One region of the Cellulomonas gilvus ATCC 13127 genome, then DNA from elsewhere that is predicted to be linked to it. Evidence: predicted binding sites of a transcription regulator. Region 1 holds the regulator's gene; each other region holds the start of a gene.

The links. The regulator HrcA, encoded in region 1, represses chaperone genes, less so after heat shock. The targets are predictions, from matches to a motif close to TTNGCACTCGNNNNNNNCGAGTGCNAA.
Region 2: the regulator HrcA is predicted to act here: its motif matches at 1,514-1,540, upstream of CELGI_RS07825 (Hsp20/alpha crystallin family protein).
Region 3: the regulator HrcA is predicted to act here: its motif matches at 1,379-1,405, upstream of groES (co-chaperone GroES).
Region 4: the regulator HrcA is predicted to act here: its motif matches at 1,092-1,118, upstream of CELGI_RS02850 (FmdB family zinc ribbon protein).

Annotation. Positions count from the first base shown of each region.
Region 1 covers NC_015671.1:1,360,023-1,362,205, forward strand. The annotation lists gene CELGI_RS06250 (DUF3097 domain-containing protein) at 1-608, opposite strand, end outside; gene hrcA (heat-inducible transcriptional repressor HrcA) at 793-1,815, shown strand; gene dnaJ (molecular chaperone DnaJ) at 1,886-2,183, shown strand, end outside.
Region 2 covers NC_015671.1:1,692,494-1,694,676, forward strand. The annotation lists gene CELGI_RS16455 (hypothetical protein) at 505-876, opposite strand; gene CELGI_RS07825 (Hsp20/alpha crystallin family protein) at 989-1,420, opposite strand; gene CELGI_RS07830 (DUF2231 domain-containing protein) at 1,566-2,123, opposite strand.
Region 3 covers NC_015671.1:959,037-961,219, reverse strand. The annotation lists gene CELGI_RS04495 (MerR family transcriptional regulator) at 1-310, opposite strand, end outside; gene CELGI_RS04490 (WhiB family transcriptional regulator) at 545-853, shown strand; gene groES (co-chaperone GroES) at 948-1,244, opposite strand; gene CELGI_RS04480 (class I SAM-dependent methyltransferase) at 1,458-2,183, shown strand, end outside.
Region 4 covers NC_015671.1:602,333-604,515, reverse strand. The annotation lists gene CELGI_RS02855 (penicillin acylase family protein) at 1-1,036, opposite strand, end outside; gene CELGI_RS02850 (FmdB family zinc ribbon protein) at 1,173-1,520, shown strand; gene mscL (large conductance mechanosensitive channel protein MscL) at 1,623-2,177, opposite strand.

The DNA.
Region 1 (2,183 bases):
TGACCCAGCACCAGGACGGTGCCTGCGGGTGCCGTGCGCATCGCCTCCTGCGCGATCCGGGACTCCTTGGTGCCGGGCAGCAGGTGGTCCACCAGCACGCCCACGCGGCGGCCCGGCTCCGGCGCGAAGTCCCGCACGGCGTCGAGCAGGTGGTCGACGCCGTCGAGCAGCTCGACGACGACGCCCTCGAGACGCAGGTCGTCGCCCCAGACCTTCTCGACGAGCTCGGCGTCGTGCCGGCCCTCGACCCAGATGCGGCTGCCGCGGGCCACGCGCGCGGCCGCGCCGTGCACGGCACGCGAGCCCGACGCGGTGCGCTCGGGTGCGCGGGGCGCGGTCGTCGTGACGGGCGCGGTGAGCAGCACGGGCTCGCCGTCCACCCAGAACCCGGGACCCAGCGGGAACGTGCGCGTCCGGCCACGTCTGTCCTCGAGCACGACCACGTGCTGCCCGCCGGACTTCTCGACGCGCACGACGGCGCCCACCCACCCGGTGGTGACCTCCTCGACGACGAGACCGCGCTCGGCCGCCTGCGGGCGCGAGACCCGCGGCGCCCGGTGGTGCTCGGCCCGGCCCCCGCCCAGCACGTCCGACCCGTACCGATCCATCCGCCCGTCTCCGATCCGTCCGCCGTCTCCTGCGGTCCGCCACCCTAGGTGGCGGCAACCGACGCCTCGCGCGACACGCCTGCGGGGCCGGCCCGATGGCGACCGGCGAGCCTGCGCGCGGTCGTCGTACGATTGGCACTCGGCAGGGGTGAGTGCTACCCAGCGAGGCATGAGGAGGCAGCGGATGAGCGACGACCGTCGGCTCGACGTGCTCCGCGCGATCGTCGAGGACTACGTCCAGACGAGCGAGCCCGTGGGTTCGCGCGCGCTGGTCGAGCGGCACCACCTGGGCGTCTCGCCCGCGACGATCCGCAACGACATGGCGGCGCTCGAGGAGGGCGGCTACATCGCCCAGCCCCACACGTCCGCGGGCCGCGTGCCCACGGACAAGGGCTACCGCATGTTCGTCGACCGCCTGGCGACCGTGAAGCCGCTCTCGGCGCCCGAGAAGCGCGCGATCGGGCAGTTCCTCGAGGACGCGGTGGACCTGGACGACGTCGTGGCGCGCGCGGTGCGCCTGCTCGCGCAGCTGACGCACCAGGTCGCCGTGGTGCAGTACCCGTCGCTGCGCCGCTCGGCGCTGCGGCACATCGAGCTCGTCCCCGTGGGCGCGCGGCACCTGCTGGTGGTGCTCATCACGGACACCGGCCGCGTCGAGCAGCGGACGATCGAGGCGGACGCCGAGGTCGACGAGGAGGTCGTCACGCGGCTGCGCACCACGCTCAACGCGCACGTCGCGGGCCGCCGCCTGGCCGAGCTGCGCACGGTCGTCGAGGACCTCGCGGACACGCTCGCGGTGGACGACGGCCCGCTGCTGCGGCAGGTCGTGGCCGTCGTGGCCGAGACGCTCGCGCAGGAGAGCGAGGAGCGCGTCGTGCTCGCCGGCACGGCCAACCTGGCCCGTGGGGGCAACCAGGACTTCGCGCGCAGCATCGGCCCGGTGCTCGAGGCGCTCGAGGAGCAGGTGGTGCTGCTGCGCCTGCTGAGCGACATGGCCGAGGACGCCGCGACCGTCACGGTCCGCATCGGCCGCGAGACCCGGCACGACGGCCTGGTCGAGACGAGCTTCGTGACCAGCGGGTACGGCGACGAGGGCGGCGCGATCGCCCGCGTCGGCGCGATCGGCCCGCTCCGCATGGACTACCCGGGCACGATGGCGTCGGTGCGCGCCGTCGCCCGGTACCTCACCCGCATCCTTGCGGGCTGACCACCCGATCCCGCACCACGCGGGGGTCACGGCCGCGTGACCCCGACGAGCCCGCCAGGAAAGCGAGCGCATGACCGACTACTACGAGGTGCTGGGCGTCCCGCGTGACGCCACGACCGAGCAGATCAAGAAGGCGTACCGCAAGCTCGCGCGCGAGCACCACCCCGACGTCGCGGGCGCCGACCCGAAGGCCGAGGAGCGGTTCAAGGACGTCTCGCGTGCGTACGAGGTCCTCGGCAACCCGGACAAGCGGCGCCAGTACGACCTGGGCTCCGACCCGTCCTCGCCCGGCGGCGGCATGGGCGGCGGGTTCGGGTTCCAGGACATCTTCGAGACGTTCTTCGGCGCGGCCACGGGTGCGTCCGCGC
Region 2 (2,183 bases), 330 kb from region 1:
TACTTGAACCCGGGCGAGGAGTACTCGTTGACCGAGCTCGCGGGGCGTGTGGGTGCGTCGGTGAAGGCGGTGCACCAGGAGGTGGACCGTCTCGTGGAGTCGGGCCTGCTGGCCGACCGGCGGTGGGGGCAGATGCGTCTGGTGCGCGCGGTGACCGACTCGGTGCTCTCGCGTCCGTTGACCGACCTGTTGGCGGTGACGTACGGGCCGGCACCGGTGACTGACCGAGCCGGCCCGCGCAATTCAGGGGGCTGCCCCAGTACCCCAATTGCGTACCCCATCCAGCATCGATCCAGGCGTGTTCGTGGCTGTCCGCGCAGAACTACCCGAAGCGCTGACCTGCACAGATGGACGTGGGCGGACGCCGGCGAACCCGACTCCGATCACTGACACGGAAGAGGTCACTGGTTCGATCCCAGTATCGCCCACCAGCACGAGCAGGTCAGAGCCCTTCCCGGGTCACCGGGGAGGGCTTCGTGCTTCTCTGGGTCGGGTCGGTCCCGGTCAGCTCGGCGTGATGAGGACCAGGACGTCGTCGGGGCCCACGCGCGCGGGCGACACGGCCTGGTACGCCGCCGCGGCGGCCGCGCGGCGCGGGTCGTCGGCGGTCAGCACCTGGCCGATGCCGTGCCGCTCGCGACGGCCCGTGGTGACGACGACGGGCCACGGCTCGCGGAACGCCCGCCACCAGCGCTTGGTCGTGGCGCGTCCGACCAGGACGACGAGCGCGTCGCCGTGCTCGACCATCTCGACCGGGAGGCGCACGTCGGCGCCGCTACGGGGGCCGGTGTAGCGCAGCTCACGCACGCGGCCGAGGATGCGGTGGGCCGGCGAGCGGACGACGGCCAGGACGAGGGCGTTCCTGCGGGAGGTCACCCTGGCAGGCTGTCGCGCGTGGCCGCGATCCGCATGGGCCGGAGGCCCCGACGGACGTGCGAGAGCCCGCCACCCGGGGCGGGCGGCGGGCTCTCGTGCGGTCGGGTCGGGCTCAGGCGGGCGTGGTGGCCTCGATCGCGGGCCGGGTGCCGTGCTGGACCTCGATCTTGCGCGGCTTGGCCTCGTCCGCCACGGGGATGGACAGCGTCAGCACGCCGTCGGTGTAGGTGGCCTCGATGTGGTCGAGCGCGAGGCCCGCGCCCACGGCGAGCTGGCGCGCGTACGTGCCCGACGGGCGCTCCTTGGCGAGCCACTGCACGTCCTGCTCGGTGCGCGGGCTGCGCTGCGCGCGGACGGTGAGCACACGGTCCTCGACCGAGACGTCGATCGATCCGGGGTCGGCACCGGGCAGGTCCACGTGCAGCACGTAGTGGTCACCGGACCGGTACAGGTCCATGGGCATCGACGTCGCGGCGCGGTCGTTCGCCAGCACCTGGCCGAACAGCCGGTCGAGCTCCTGGAACGGGTCGAATCGCGTAGCCACGAACCCTCACCTCCTCCTGGGCGAGCCCGGACCGTCCGGGCTCGGGCGCTGCCCGGCGGATGTGGATCCGCCGGGGCGGCTACGCCTCCAGAATTAGCACTCGTCGGCCGCGAGTGCCAACCGGTGTACGCCGAGAGCGAACGCGTCAGTCGGCGACGGGCCTGGCGTGCCGGGGCGCGCGCTGGACGAACGCCAGGTGCCCGCCCAGGTACCCGCTCGCGGCGACCGTGCCGCCGCCCGCGAGCCCCACGAGCACGCCGAGCCCGCGGCTCCCGCGCCGGCGCAGCAGCCATGACGCCGAGTACAGGCCGAGCGCGACGGAGTTGAGCGCGGCGTGCGCCGTGCCGACGCGCTCGACGCGCGCGGGCGAGCCGGACCAGTCCGCGAGCCCGGTGAGCGCGGCGGGCAGCGCGGACAGCACACCCAGCCCCACCAACCGGTCGGCGGCCGCCCGACCCTGCTCACCGGCGGTCAGGTCGAGCACCATCGCACTGGTCCACATCCCGAGGGGCGCGTCCGTCACGAGCGGGTGCGCGGCGTGGCCGAGCGGCTCGCCGCGTAGGAGTGCGCGCAGTGCCGGCACGCGGTCGAGCTGGGCGGCCGCGCGGCGCAGCGCGTGCGTGGGCCGGTCGAGCCTGCGAGAGGTCTCCAGACGGGTGGCCAGGCGGCGCGGCAGCGCGGCCGCGGGGTGCGTCGGGGTCATGGGGGTCCTCCGATCGGGTGCGCGGCGGATGCGGGCGCGGTGGCCGGACGAGCACCGCGG
Region 3 (2,183 bases), 400 kb from region 1:
GCGGCGTGTCCCGTGCGAGGCGCGCCGCGTCGCCGGGCGCCACGCCGTCGAGCGTCAGGCGGCGCATCACCAGGAGCCGCTCGACGTCCGGGGCGGAGTACCTGCGGTGCGAGCCCGCGGTGCGGTCGCTCGGCCCCAGCCCGTAGCGGCGGTCCCACGTGCGCAGCGTCGCGGGCGCGACCCCCAGCCGCGCGGCCACGGCAGCCACCGTCAGGGGGCCGGACACGGGTGCACCGCCCGGCGCCGCGGCCCCGTCCACGCCCGCCGGGTCCACGACGCCGTCGACGGCGTCGTCCGAGGGCAGGGGCATGGCGCGATTCTGCCAGGCGGCGGCCCGCTGAATCGTGTCTTCCGGCCGTCCGACACGATCTCGAAGCGGGCATCGGTGGCAAATCGGGCGATGGGTCAGATCAACCGCTTCGCAACTCGGTCGGGACGACCGGGCCTTGACCAACTTCTGGCGCGGTTGTAGCGTCCACTCCACGCACTGAGACGAGAGGTCACTCCGGTGCCGCAGACCGGACGACCAATTCGAGGAGGAAGCATGGCCGAGATCTCCCGCCTACCCGGACCCGTGATGGACCTGTGGGAATGGCAGTTCGAGGGCGCGTGCCGCGACGCCGACCAGGACCTGTTCTTCCACCCGGAGGGCGAGCGTGGCTCCGCACGCCGCCGCCGGGCGGAGGCCGCCAAGGCCATCTGCGCGACGTGCCCCGTCCTCAAGGAGTGCCGCGAGCAGTCCCTCGCGGTCCGCGAGCCGTACGGCGTGTGGGGCGGGCTGTCCGAGGACGAGCGCAGCGCGATCCTCGCCGAGCGCAGCCGCTCCGTGACGGTACGGCGGACGACCGCCTGAGCTCCTCCTCAGGCTCCCGACCCACCGGGACGACGAAGGCCCCGTCCATCAGGACGGGGCCTTCGTCGTGCGGCGCCTCAGCGACGCCGGCAGATCACTTGACGACGATCGCGAGGATGTCGCGCGCCGAGAGGATCAGGTACTCCTCGCCGGAGTACTTGACCTCGGTGCCGCCGTACTTGGAGTAGATGACCTTGTCGCCCACGGCGACGTCGAGCGGGACGCGGTTGCCCTTGTCGTCGATGCGACCCGGACCGACCGCCAGGACCTCGCCCTCCTGGGGCTTCTCCTTGGCGCTGTCCGGGATGACGAGACCGGAAGCCGTCGTCGTCTCCGCCTCGAGCGTCTTCACGACGATGCGGTCCTCGAGCGGCTTGATGGAGACCGACACTGCGGACCTCCCCTTCACGTGTTGAGTGGTTCAGGGTTGTCGCGCCCGGTCAGCCGTCGTCGCGGGTGCCGGAGGCCGGGCGCATTGGCACACTCATGCCGAGAGTGCCAACTGACCCTCACTCTAGAAACGGGCTGGCACTCGGTCAACCCGAGTGCCAGCAGCGCGCGGACGGTGCACGCCCACGGGCGGCACCGTGCGAGGATCGCGCGCATGGACGCCGACGGACTGAGCCGGCTGCTCTCCCCGGACGGGTGGGCCCTGCTGTCCGCGCTACCCCCGTACGACGAGCGGCTCGCGATGCCGCTCGCGGAGCGCCTGCGCGCCGAGGGGCTGCACCCCTCGCTCGTGGCCGCGGCGCTCACGCAGTCCCGGCTGCGGGCACGCGCGCGCACCAAGCTGGGCGACTTCGCCGACGGGATGCTGTTCACCCCCGCGGGGCTCGAGCAGGCCACGCGGCTCGAGGTCGCCGCGCACCACGCGCGCCGCTACCGCGACGCCGGGCTCACGCACGTCGCCGACCTCACGTGCGGGATCGGCGCGGACGTCATGGCGTTCGCAGGCGTGGGCCTGCGCGTGACCGCCGCGGAGATCGACGAGATGACCGCGGCGATCGCGACGGTCAACCTGCGCCACTTCCCCGAGGCCCGTGTGCTGCACACCGACGGCACCACGCTGGACCTGGCGGACGTCGACGGCGTGTACGCCGACCCGGCGCGCCGCGCGGGCGGCTCCCGCGTGCACGACCCGGCGGCCTACCAGCCGCCGCTGGACCTGGTGCTCGCGGTCCGCGAGCGCGTGCCCGCGCTCGGGCTCAAGCTCGGCCCGGGCATCGCGCACCGCGACCTGCCGGCCGACGCACGCGCGCAGTGGGTCTCGGTGGACGGCGACGTGGTCGAGCTCGGGCTCTGGTTCGGCCCGCTCGCACCCGAGGGCCCG
Region 4 (2,183 bases), 760 kb from region 1:
CCACGCCCGGGAACCCCGCGAACGAGAACCCGGACACGTCGTACGGGCACGCGTCGCTGACCGTGGCGCACCGCAGGCCCACCTGCGTCCAGATGCCCGGCGCGGAGATGCCCAGGTGCGGGTCGTTGGCCAGCAGCGGCTTGCCGCTCTCGGTCAGGTCGCCGCCGATCACCCACGAGTTGGAGCCGACGCCCTCGCCGTCCCCCATGAGGTGCGGCACGGCCTCGAGCGCCTCCTGCGCGCGGGCGACCGCCGCCTGCAGCGCGGAGTCGTCCAGGTCGGGCGCGGGCTGCGTCGCGATCGCGGGCGTCGCCGTCGTGAGGTCCTGCTCGGCCAGGATCGGGGCGTTGAGCGCCTGCGGGTACGGCGGGAACAGCTGGTCGACCTTCGCGACGTCCCGCACCGACGCGAACGCGCGCGCCCGGCCCAGCTCGTCGTCGTAGTTGCCCCGCAGGTCCCACGCCATCGCCTTGAGCCACGCGAGCGAGTCCACCGCGTCCCACGGCTCGGGCGCCTCGATCTGCACCTGCAGCCCCAGCACCGTGTACTCGACCGCGATCTGCGACGGCGCCTTGCCGTCCAGGTAGGCGTTGACGCCCGCCGCATACGCCTCGAGCGCCTCACGCGTCGCGGGCTCGAGGATCTCGAGCTCCTGCTGCGCGATGCGGTGCCACCCGAACGTGCGGATGACCTTGTCCGCGTCGAGCGCGTCCTCGTTCTCGCCCACGAGCTCCGAGAGCCGGCCCGCGACCACGTGCCGTCGGTAGTCCATCTCGAAGAACCGGTCCTGCGCGGCCACGTAGCCCTGCGCGCGGAACAGGTCCGCGGCGCTGTCCGCCGTGATCGTCGGGATGCCGCGTGCGTCACGCGTCACCGTGACCGGCGCCTGCAGCCCGGGCACGCGCAGCGTCCCCTCGACCTGCGGCAACGGCCGCCGGACGACGACGAACGCCGCGACCACCGTCGCGACGAGAGCGACGACGAGCACGATCGCGACGGAGAGCAGGGTCAGGCGGGCGGCACGGCTGCGGAGCACGCTTGCGAGGGTAGTGCCGTCGCAGGGAATCGGACGTGTGGGCGGGCCGTTATCCTTGGCACTCGGAACGGGTGAGTGCCAGCCCCCGCGGCCCGCGCACCCGCCCCGCCACGACCCGAAACCCGCAGGAGACCCGGTGCCCACCTACTCGTACGCGTGCACGCAGTGCGCCCACGCCTTCGACATCCACCAGTCGTTCTCCGACGAGTCCCTGAGCGTCTGCCCCGAGTGCGAGGGCCGGCTGCGCAAGGTGTTCTCGTCCGTGGGCGTCGTGTTCAAGGGCTCCGGCTTCTACCGGAACGACGCGCGCTCGGGGGCCAAGTCCTCGTCCGTGCCGGCCGCGCCGTCGGGCACCGGCTCGGCCGAGTCCTCGTCGACGCCGTCGACCGGCTCGTCGGACTCGGGGTCGACCGCCGCCTCGACGTCGCCGAGCACGCCGGCGCCCGCGACGCCCGCGCCCGCCAAGGCCGCGGCCTCGTCCTGACGAGGTCCGCCCGCCGCCGCGGCGCGCGCAGCGGGCCGACGCCCCGGACGCACGACGACCGCCCGGCTCACGTGGAGCGGGGCGGTCGTCGTGCGTCCGGCGTCAGACCGTGGGCGGCGGCGGGGCCGTCGGCCCGGCGGGCGGGATCGTCGACGGCGGGATGATCGTGGGCGGGTTCGTCGTGTCCGCCACGACCGCGGGCGTGGGCCGCGCGGCCAGCAGGTCACGGATCTCCTGCAGCAGCAGGATGTCCTCGGCCGGCGCAGCGGGCTCGGGCTCCTCGCCGCGCTTGCGCCGCGCCGCGAGCGCGTTCATCGGCATGATGATGAGGAAGTAGATCGCGGCGGCCGTCAGCAGGAACGTGATCACCGCGCTGAACACCAGGCCGACCCGGATGGGGTCCTTGCCGTCCGGACCGAACGCCCACATGTTCGTCATGTCCGGCGCGCCGAAGATCCAGCCGACCAACGGGTTGATGATCCCGTCGACGAACGACTTCACGACCGCGCCGAACGCGGCGCCGATGACCACGCCGACGGCGAGGTCCACGACGCTGCCGCGCGAGATGAACTCCTTGAAGCCCTGCAACACCTTGCCCATGCCGCGTGCGCCCGAGCCGAGCGCATTCGTGGCCGAGCCGACCGGGGACTGCGACACGTGGAA